3 regions of the Neobacillus sp. Fa239 genome follow, and region 3 is predicted to be linked to each of the others. Evidence: predicted binding sites of a transcription regulator. Region 3 holds the regulator's gene; each other region holds the start of a gene.
The links. The regulator Rex, encoded in region 3, represses fermentation and respiration genes when NADH is low (regulators of the CRP and FNR family bind a similar motif). The targets are predictions, from matches to a motif close to TTGTGAAATATTTCACAA.
Positions count from the first base shown of each region.

Region 1: a site for Rex is predicted at 1,242-1,259, ahead of ACZ5XR_RS05195 (TIGR04053 family radical SAM/SPASM domain-containing protein). Genes of this name have one in related genera too.
Region 2: a site for Rex is predicted at 1,578-1,595, ahead of ACZ5XR_RS09930 (DUF3147 family protein). Genes of this name have one in related genera too.

Region 1 is NZ_AP041611.1:1,103,046-1,106,326, reverse strand. Features, by position in the region: gene ACZ5XR_RS05195 (TIGR04053 family radical SAM/SPASM domain-containing protein) at 38-1,162, opposite strand; gene ACZ5XR_RS05190 (metal-sulfur cluster assembly factor) at 2,018-2,326, opposite strand; gene ACZ5XR_RS05185 (prolyl oligopeptidase family serine peptidase) at 2,365-3,135, opposite strand.
Region 2 is NZ_AP041611.1:2,086,350-2,089,630, reverse strand. Features, by position in the region: gene ACZ5XR_RS09945 (MaoC/PaaZ C-terminal domain-containing protein) at 1-116, opposite strand, end outside; gene ACZ5XR_RS09940 (MaoC family dehydratase N-terminal domain-containing protein) at 113-550, opposite strand; gene ACZ5XR_RS09935 (DUF3147 family protein) at 796-1,176, opposite strand; gene ACZ5XR_RS09930 (DUF3147 family protein) at 1,193-1,549, opposite strand; gene ACZ5XR_RS09925 (YpbS family protein) at 1,909-2,166, opposite strand; gene ACZ5XR_RS09920 (N-acetyltransferase family protein) at 2,182-2,685, opposite strand; gene ACZ5XR_RS09915 (SDR family oxidoreductase) at 2,772-3,281, shown strand, end outside.
Region 3 is NZ_AP041611.1:9,179-12,459, forward strand. Features, by position in the region: gene ACZ5XR_RS00050 (ABC-F family ATP-binding cassette domain-containing protein) at 1-1,078, opposite strand, end outside; gene moaC (cyclic pyranopterin monophosphate synthase MoaC) at 1,251-1,736, shown strand; gene ACZ5XR_RS00060 (redox-sensing transcriptional repressor Rex) at 1,772-2,428, shown strand; gene ACZ5XR_RS00065 (YhbD family protein) at 2,548-3,171, shown strand; gene ACZ5XR_RS00070 (cytoplasmic protein) at 3,184-3,281, shown strand, end outside.

The DNA of each region.
Region 1 (3,281 bases), 1.1 Mb from region 3:
AGCAACCGGAATCCCGATTGCTTCCATATTTTTATTGTTACTGTACCTGTTTTTCTCTTAATGATTTTGGAATATAGATACAGAATGGTTCACTTTCAAGATAATCACCAGTCATTGCGTAGGCTCTTGATCTTGAACCGCCGCAAACATAGCGGAATTCACAAACTCCGCATTTCCCCTTAAAAAGATCTGGATTTCTTAATGATTTAAAAATCGGTGATTCACGGTAAATTTCCGCTAATGGCGTTTCGCGAACATTTCCGGCCTTTACTGGTAATAGGCCACTTGGATACACATCGCCAATATGGGAAATGAACACAAAACCATTTCCATCATTCACGCCTTTAGGTGCACGGCCAAGCCCATCAATCGAACCCGTCAGCCCCTTTTCCGTCAGGGCATTTAAATAATCGATTTCATCTGTTTGTGCTTTTGCTTCGCGCTTTTTTTGCTGAATGACAACACGGCGGTAATGCATCGCTTCAGTTGTTTTAATGTCAAAAGGGACTCGTTTACTTAAATCATAAAGCCATCTTAGAACCTTTTCGTGTTCAACAGGAGAAATCATATCCGAAACTTGTCCTCTTCCAGTTGGGACAAGGAAAAAAACGCTCCAAAGCACGCAGTTTAAATCCTCGACCATTTTGGCCATTTCTTCAAGATATTCAACATTGTACCTTGAGATAACTGTGTTTATTTGAATTGGTAATCCAACTTCGTGCAAGAATTTAATTCTTTCCATCGTCAAATCAAACGAGCCTGCTGTGCCGCGGAAATGGTCATGAATCTCGGCATTTGGCCCATCAATACTAAACGCCCAGCGAGATAGTCCAACTTCTTTCGCCTTTATAATGGCTTCCTTCGTTACATTTGGAGTCGCACTAGGTGTCATGGATACCCGTACACCTTTTTCAACCGCATATTTGGCTATATCAAAAATATCTTCCCGCATTAGTGGGTCTCCACCCGTAAATACAAGTAATGGATTATTCATATCATATATCTGATCAATTAAATGTTTGCCCTCTTCAAAGCTAAGCTCACGCGGGTCCCTTTTATATTGTGCATCGGCACGGCAATGCAAACACTTAAGTTGACAGGCCCTTGTCAGCTCCCAAATAACGATAAATGGATCTTTATTAAAATCTCGGCTAAAAGCCATCTGAAACGCCTCCTAAAACGGCTATTTCAAAAACAAACAGCCTTAATACCTGTATTATAATGGTGTCAAAAAACGAAAAATGTGAGATTTCTCACTAACTGAGGTTTATATTTGTCTTTTCTGTGAAGGTCAATTACGCATAAAAAAACAGCAGGAGCTCGCACTAAAAGGTTTATTGCTCTTGAGGACAAAATCAATCTTGCAATCAGTAAATCTGTCCGCTATCACTTCTCTTGCGGACAAAACCTTCCTTGCATTCGGTAAATCTGTCCGCTATCACCTCTCTTGCGGACAAAACCTTCCTCGCATTCGGTTAAACTGTCCGCTATCACCTCTCTTGAGGACAAAACTTCCCTTGCATTCGGTTAAACTGTCCCCTATCACCTCTCTTGCGGACAAAACCTCCCTTGCATTCGGTTAAACTGTCCCCTATCACCTCTCTTGAGGACAAAACCTCCCTTGCATTCGGTTAAACTGTCCCCTATCACCTCTCTTGCGGACAAAACCAACCTTGCATTCGGTTAAACTGTCCCCTATCACCTCTCTTGCGGACAAAACCTCCCTTGCATTCGGTTAAACTGTCCCCTATCACCTCTCTTGCGGACAAAACCTCCCTTGCATTCGGTTAAACTGTCCCCTATCACCTCTCTTGAGGACAAAACCAACCTTGGAACTGGAAAAACTGTCTTCAATAACTAACCCAAAAACAACAAAGTTTGCAGTAACAGCCTAAATAAAAAAGAGTGCCACTTCTATTCAAAAGGCACTCTTTTTCTTTGCTATTTTCTTGTCAAATTCTCATTCAAAACGAGATCGTGCAGCTCAAAAATGAACCCTGAGATCGCACTCTGTGTTTTAGCGAATACCAAGGGCGATTTTCGCATAGCGTGACATCATTTCTTTATTCCATGGAGGATTAAAGACAATATGAACATCGACATCTTTGATTTCCGGAATATCTGCAAGGGCTCTCTTGACTTGATCTACAATCGTTCCTGCAAGAGGACACCCCATGGATGTTAACGTCATCGTTACTTCCACCAATCCTTCATCATTCATTTCAACATTATAAACTAAGCCCAAATTGACAATATCTATGCCAAGTTCTGGATCAATAACAAGCTCCAGGGCACCCATAATATTTTCTTTTAGTTCTTCATTCATGAATGTTCACTCCAATCACATATAGTTGTTATTATAATCTAAAGATGTTTTTTAAACCAATCAACCGTTGCCTTTAGCCCTTCTCGAGTCACCTTGTGCCCCGCCCGTTCATCACTAATAAAACAAAGATTTTCCGGGTTCTTCTTTTCATAATCAGACTGAATCGCTTGGTAAAACTGGTACGTCAAGCTGTAAGGGACCATTGGATCGTTTTTCGCGTGCCAAAACAAAAGCGGGCGATTCATTAACGCCTCAGGCTGCTGGCTTAAATCATAGTCACGCAAAATCATTATTTGATCAGCAATTTGTTCCTCGGTAAAAGGGATGGAAATTCCGTGCTTTTTCATTTGATCCAATTGCCAATAGGAAAACTGTTCATAGGCCGGCATCCCCATTAAGGTGACAGCCGTATTTATCCAAGAGAACTGTTTTAATGCCCCTAATGTGACAAATCCGCCCATTGAGGTTCCAGCAAGGCCAATTCGATTTTCATCCACTAAACCCGCATGAACATAATGATTTTTTAAAATATCGATTTCACCTATCGTTTGGATAACAATTTCCCAAAAGCGGGCAGTGAGCTTTACTTCTGACCCATTTTGCTCTCTTTCACCATGATAAATGGTGTCTGGCAATAAAACGCGAAAACCGTTTTCCGCTAATAAATAGGCATAATGCAAATTATGTTCTTTTGCACTTGTAAATCCGTGAATAAAAATAACGGATGGAAGCTTGGTCAGCTGTCGATCTTGTTGGACGACATGGAGGACAGGTATTTCATTTATTATTTCATTTTGGACAATGACCACAGTGGACCTCCTGATGCTATATACATAATGATAAAGGTAATTAAAATCTTTAGGTGTGAATTTTTTTACACAATAAGTATAAAATTGTTAACATAGTAGTAATAGAAAATTTAAGTTGATGTTAAAAATTTCATACTTGTAGTGTA
Region 2 (3,281 bases), 2.1 Mb from region 3:
ATTGGGTTAAAATCGCCGCTTGCACCCGCATATTTGATTAAATCAAGCCTTGATACAGGCGGTAGTTGAACTTCCTCTAAAGATTCGCCTATTTGCAATTGATCAAGTGTTTTCAATTGTTCAGCACCTTCCTAACCGCCTCCGTGATAATGACCGTCATTTTTGAACGAAAGATTACGTTCCCTGACCTGTCCTCGCCGTTGTTTTCCACTATAAGGAAGCCCATCCCGCTTTTCTCAAGATAATTCTTAATGACGGTGTAGCAATAGACCTCTTCGCCCACTAATATAGGCCGTTCATAATGATAAGACTGCTCTCCATGAATTAAGCCTTTAATGGGTAGAGTAAATCCCTCGATCACACCAAAATCGAAGACTATTGGAAAAGTGGGCGGTGCAATATTATTTTGGTAACGCGATTTTTTTCCGGCTTCTTCATCAATATAGATCGGATGGAGGTCGCCGATTGCTTCAGCAAATTTCTTAACAGCTCCTCTTTCGACTATGTTCTTCACTTTATTTGATTGTTTTCCGATATGCTCTTTGAACAATTCAACATCACCTCTAGATCTGCTTAATTTTTCGGTCTGCCGGCTTTCCGGTTTTTCCTACCGGAATTTGTGGGCACTTCTTTAATACATTATTTAATAAATTGGAAATTCTACAAATTCATATTACCCATTAATATGCTAGATACTTTTTGAAAATAACATATCTACCGATTGGTATTTCGGTTTAATTTTATTCTGAACTTTCAGATTAAACAAGTTTTATATAAAAAAATCCTTCGGTGTTTTTACACCAAAGGATTTTTTAATTTTGCCCGAAGAATTTTACGTTCTCTTAGTGTTGAAATGGCAATCGAACTGACAAGCCATGCAAGTAAGCCGATTATGATGCTGAAAGCCCAGTTATTTGTAGATTTCAGGACCAGCAGGACGGCTGTTACACAAACCAAGCCACCCATCATTCCATAGACAGAGCCTTTGGCAATGTTCGTTGCTTTCTTGGTACCAGCGGCAATTCCCACCATAATGACGGCTGTCAGCATGACCGCAGGAAAAGCAGCAAAGATTCCGGCAAGAATTTTCCAAGGAGAAATAATGGTGATGAGATAACTCATTGATACGGCTGTCCCACCGAGTAAAAATCGTATGAATAAGTCCTTTTTGTTCACGTTGTCCACCTTTTTTCTAATGTGATGTTATAAAAACGACTACAATCGATACTACAAACCAACAAGCCATAGAGTGAATGATGCCACGTTTCCAACCAAGTTTAGGCAAAAGATAACCGGCAATAATGGCAACAAGTATATTGATCGCCATTCCAAATATTGCGCCTTTTGAGATGATGATAGAATGATTGACTAGCTCGCCTCCATGAAAATCAAGTCCAATCGTTAGCAGTGCTGCCAGATAGACGGCAGGAAATGCGGCAAAAATTCCTCCTGCTTTCTCCCCCAGCCTCCTGGCCACTAAAGTGCAGGCAAGGACGGCTGAACCTCCCATTAAAAATCGAATGATTAGCGCGCTTACAGATAGATGCATCGATGTTCGCCTCATTTTCTGATTTTATTTGCTCAATGTTTCACAAATTGTTTTACAAGAATATTTTACCTCATTTTCTTTAGAATGCTTGTGAACTTTTTATTACGGTTTTGAATGGATTTTATTAAAATTATTGTCGTGGAAAAAGCTGTGGGTATGATAGTAAATTGATGCTCGTGCGGATCGTGTACCTCAAAAAGATGCCAGTGGATATTGTGGTAGTAATTTAGATGACCGAATCCAACCTTTATATCGGGTATCGGTCACCTAGAGCCTTCATAGGTGACCGATACCGCTCTTTTACTCACTTATAAGTAACCTAAAAAACCTAATAGAAGACTTCCATCATTTGTGCTTCATTACTTCGTTTTCATCGCATACTCTCTTACCATTTCGGCCGTTACATTTTTTCGAGTCGGGATAATGCCCTGTTTTGCTAATGTGTTAATTTGGTTTGTTACGTCATTAATTTTTTCCACTGTAAAGGCTTTTCCCTGTCTGCATAATTCCAAAGCTTCTTCGATATACTCCTCACGAAGTCTGTCCAATGATAAAAAATCATTGATCTTCTTGTTTTGTTTATTTACATGATCACTAATCGCTTTATGTACACTCATTTAATAAATCTCCTTTTACACTATTTTTTTTCCGAGGATCAGTAAGTCTCTCTCGATTCCATCTAACTCGGCGACATTTGGAAGATGAGCCCATTTTTCAAAACCCTGTTTTGTGAAGAGCTTAACGCTGGGTTCATTATGACCAAAAATAAACCCTAATAAGGTTTTAATCTTTAGGCTCGGACAAGCTTTGATAGCTGTTTGAAGCAAATATCCCCCCAGCTTTTTCCCGCGATAGTCAGGATGAAGGTAAATACTGATTTCAGCCGTCGCATTATAGGCAGGTCTGCCATAAAACGATTGAAAGCTGACCCAGGCACAAATTTCACCTTGATTTTCGACCACCCATAATGGTCTAGTGGCAGGCGAATGTTCATGGAACCATTTTTCACGGCTTTCCACTGATACCTGTTCAGTATCGGCCGTCACCATCCTGCTTGGAATCGTGGAATTATAAATACTGACGATTGCAGGTAAATCACTAAACAAAGCATCCCTTATGATGAAATCTTCATACATAATTAAGTACTCCTATTTGATAAGATATAGTTAGATTACCGATTAATGTTTATAATATCAAATAATTCGATGGAGGAGGAAAAAAGATGAAATTATCAGGGAATACCGTTCTCATTACCGGTGGCGCATCAGGGATTGGTTTAGCCTTTGCAGAGCGCTTTTTAGAAAGAGGAAATGAAGTGATTATTGTGGGCCGCAGGGAGGAGAAACTGAACGAAGCGAAGAAGAAGTTTCCACAAATACATACGAGAGTTTACGATGTTGCAAAGGTGGATGACCGCCAATCATTATTTGAGTGGATAACCGGTGAATTCCCCCAATTAAATGTCCTGGTTAATAATGCCGGGATTCAGCAGAAAGTGAATCTATTAAATGCTGACCAGGATTGGAGCTATTATCAAAATGAAATCGCGATAAATGTGGAGGGTCCCATTCACATGTCCATGCTGTTTATCCCCCATCTTCAACAACAAAAGGATGCAGCCATTATCAATGTTTCATCCGGCTTGGCGATCATGCCGGGAATTTGGGTGCCGGTCTACAGCGCAACAAAAGCAGCAATCCATTCCTTTACGGTGTCTTTACGCAATCAGCTG
Region 3 (3,281 bases):
CATTGGGCCCCACAAGAGCAATGCTTTCACCTTTAAATGCCCGAAATGAAATTTCCTCCGAAACGATTTCGCCGTTATATCCGACAGCGAGTGAATCAACCATCAGGACATCATTACCGCTTTGTTTCTCAATCTCAAACGAGAAGGAGGCGGACTTTTCGTCGCCTAGGGGACGGTCCATCAGTTCCATTTTTTCAAGCTTTTTCCGGCGGCTTTGAGCACGTTTCGTCGTTGAAGCACGGGCAAGGTTCCGGGCGATAAAGTCTTGCAGACTCGCAACCTCTTGCTGCTGCTTTTCATATAGCTTCATATCCCGTTCGTAATTGACTGCTTTTTGATCCAGGTAGGAACTATAGTTTCCAATGAATTTTTGAATTTGTCTGCGGGAAACCTCGTAAACCTGCGTCACCACTTTATCTAAAAAATAGCGGTCATGGGAAACAATTAAAATTGCTCCATCATAACCTTGCAGATATTGCTCAAGCCAAGTTAAGGTGTCGATATCAAGATGGTTTGTCGGTTCGTCTAAAATTAGGATATCAGGCTTTGTTAACAGAAGCTTTCCTAAGGCCAGACGGGTTTTTTGACCACCGCTTAAACTGGATATCATGAGCGAGCTGTTCGAAAAATTTAATCCATGTAAGACAGAGCGGATATCAGCTTCATATTGATATCCTCCCTGTTCTTTGAATTTTACTTGGAGCTGGTCATATTCCTTTAATATTCTATCGTAGCTGCTAATTTCCGGGTCCGCCATTTGTTCTTCAAGCCTCCGAAGCGATTTTTCCATCGCTCTAAGGTCTTCAAACACGGTCAACATTTCATCCCAAATCGACAAATTCGATTCTAATCCGGTATTTTGGGCCAGATAGCCGATTGTTACATCTTTCGGCTTGATGATCTCACCGCTGTCGTGCGATATGAATCCGGCAATCATTTTCAAAAGGGTGGATTTTCCGGCACCGTTCCTTCCTACAAGGGCAACGCGGTCCCGGGTTTGTAATTCAAGTTTTATATTCGATAAAATAAGGTCAGCGCCATAATATTTTGCTAGTTGATTAACCTGTAATAAAATCATTCTATTCACCTCTATTACTTAAAAATAGTGTACCTTATTCCCCTTATATCGGCAATAAGTGCGATAATTCGACTAGGGAATAAGAAATTACTGTAAATTTGTCTTAATTCGCTCAAAGTTTCACACACATGAACGAAAAAATAGTGTATGATTTGATAGGAGGATTTTTTTTATGGCTGAATTTACTCATTTTAATGAAGAGGGCAGGGCGAAAATGGTTGATGTAAGTGATAAGCCGGAAACGGCACGTACAGCATTGGCCCATTCAAGCATCACTGTCAATAAAGAAATTTATGATAGAATTACGAATAATCAAATGAAAAAAGGCGATGTTTTAGCCGTTGCTCAGGTAGCAGCCGTTATGGCCGCGAAAAAAACATGGGATTTGATTCCGATGTGCCATCCCATTCCTTTGACAGGTATTAATGTCTCATTCTCTTGGAGCAGGGACCAAGAGGAGCTGTATAAGTTAAACATTGAGGCTGTTGTGAAAACAAAGGGCAGTACCGGTGTGGAAATGGAAGCGCTATCAGCTGCGACTGTATGTGCGTTAACCGTTTATGATATGTGTAAAGCAGTGGATAAAGGCATGGTGATCGGCCCGACTTATCTAGTAGAGAAAACGGGCGGTAAACATGGTGATTTTAAAAGGAATTAAAGGATACAAATCCATTCATGGGGGTGTAGGAGAACATGACGAATGATACAATGAAAATTCCACAGGCGACAGCAAAACGACTTCCATTATATTATCGATTTTTACAAAATCTGAGTGCTTCCGGGAAACAAAGAGTTTCATCAGCGGAATTAAGCGAGGCAGTGAAAGTAGACTCGGCAACGATTCGCAGGGATTTTTCGTATTTCGGGGCTTTAGGAAAAAAAGGGTACGGGTATAATGTCAACTACCTGTTAACCTTTTTTCGGAAAACACTCGATCAAGATGAATTAACAAAGGTAGCGTTAATTGGTGTAGGTAATCTTGGTACAGCATTTTTAAATTATAATTTTTTAAAAAATAATAATACGAAGATTCAGTGCGCCTTTGATGTCGACCCAAATAAAATGGGCACAACGATTGGGGATGTGCCAGTCTACCACATGGATGATTTAGAAGAGCAAATCATGAAAGAACAGATTCAAGTGGCGATTCTGACCGTTCCTGCTCCAGTGGCCCAAATGATTACCGATAAGCTTGTCAAAGCCAATGTCAAAGCGATCTTGAATTTTACTCCTGCAAGGTTAAATGTCCCATCATCCATTAGAGTTCATCACATTGACTTGGCAGTGGAGCTGCAATCGCTCGTTTATTTTTTAAAGCATTATCCGACAATAGAAATGGATGAATTGTAAAGAAAGAGGCCTTTCTACGAAAAGTAGAAAGGCTTTTTTTATTGATTAAGGGATTTTATTCCTGTCTTTACAACGTAACAGTGTTATGTTACATTGATTTTATGAAAGGGGTTATCAATATGAGCGAGGAGTTAATATCGAAAAAGGAATTATTAGATTTGGCCGGAATATCATATGGACAGTTATATAGATGGAAACGAAAGGATCTAATCCCTGAGGAGTGGTTTGTTCGGAAATCGACCTTTACCGGCCAAGAAACTTTTTTTCCAAAAGAAAAGATGTTAGATCGAATTAATAAAATTCAAACGATGAAAGAAAACTTATCCTTGGATGAGCTGGCAAACATGTTTTCCCCAAGCGTAACCGACTTAAATTTATCGAAGGATGAATTAATAAAACGTAACATTGTTTCGACAACAGTCGCCAATTTTTATTTAGAGCAGGAAAAAGGCAGTTTGAATTTCAATTTTTCAAGAATGCTTGAATTATTTGTTCTAGAAAAGCTTCTACAATCAGGGGAAATCAATTTGGATGAGGGGACCATGCTGCTGCAGCTGCTCATTGATCATCGTCAGGAGCTTAAGCAAAAAAGCGGAGAATTGGTGATTACGAGAAAGCTGGGTGTCTCTTCTTGTCTTTTATTGCTAAACGCAGAGGGTTTCCATTTAGAGCGGGGAACAAAAATGGTTGCTCAGCTTTCTCTGATGGCGTGTATCGAAGAAATTAAATCGAAATTACTATAAAGGAGAATGAAAATGGAAGTAAAAAATAGAGGAGATCTGGTTATTAATGGAATAGGGGCCTCGAACGGCGGACAATTCCATGATGTAACGTTAAACGGAAGAGGAACAAT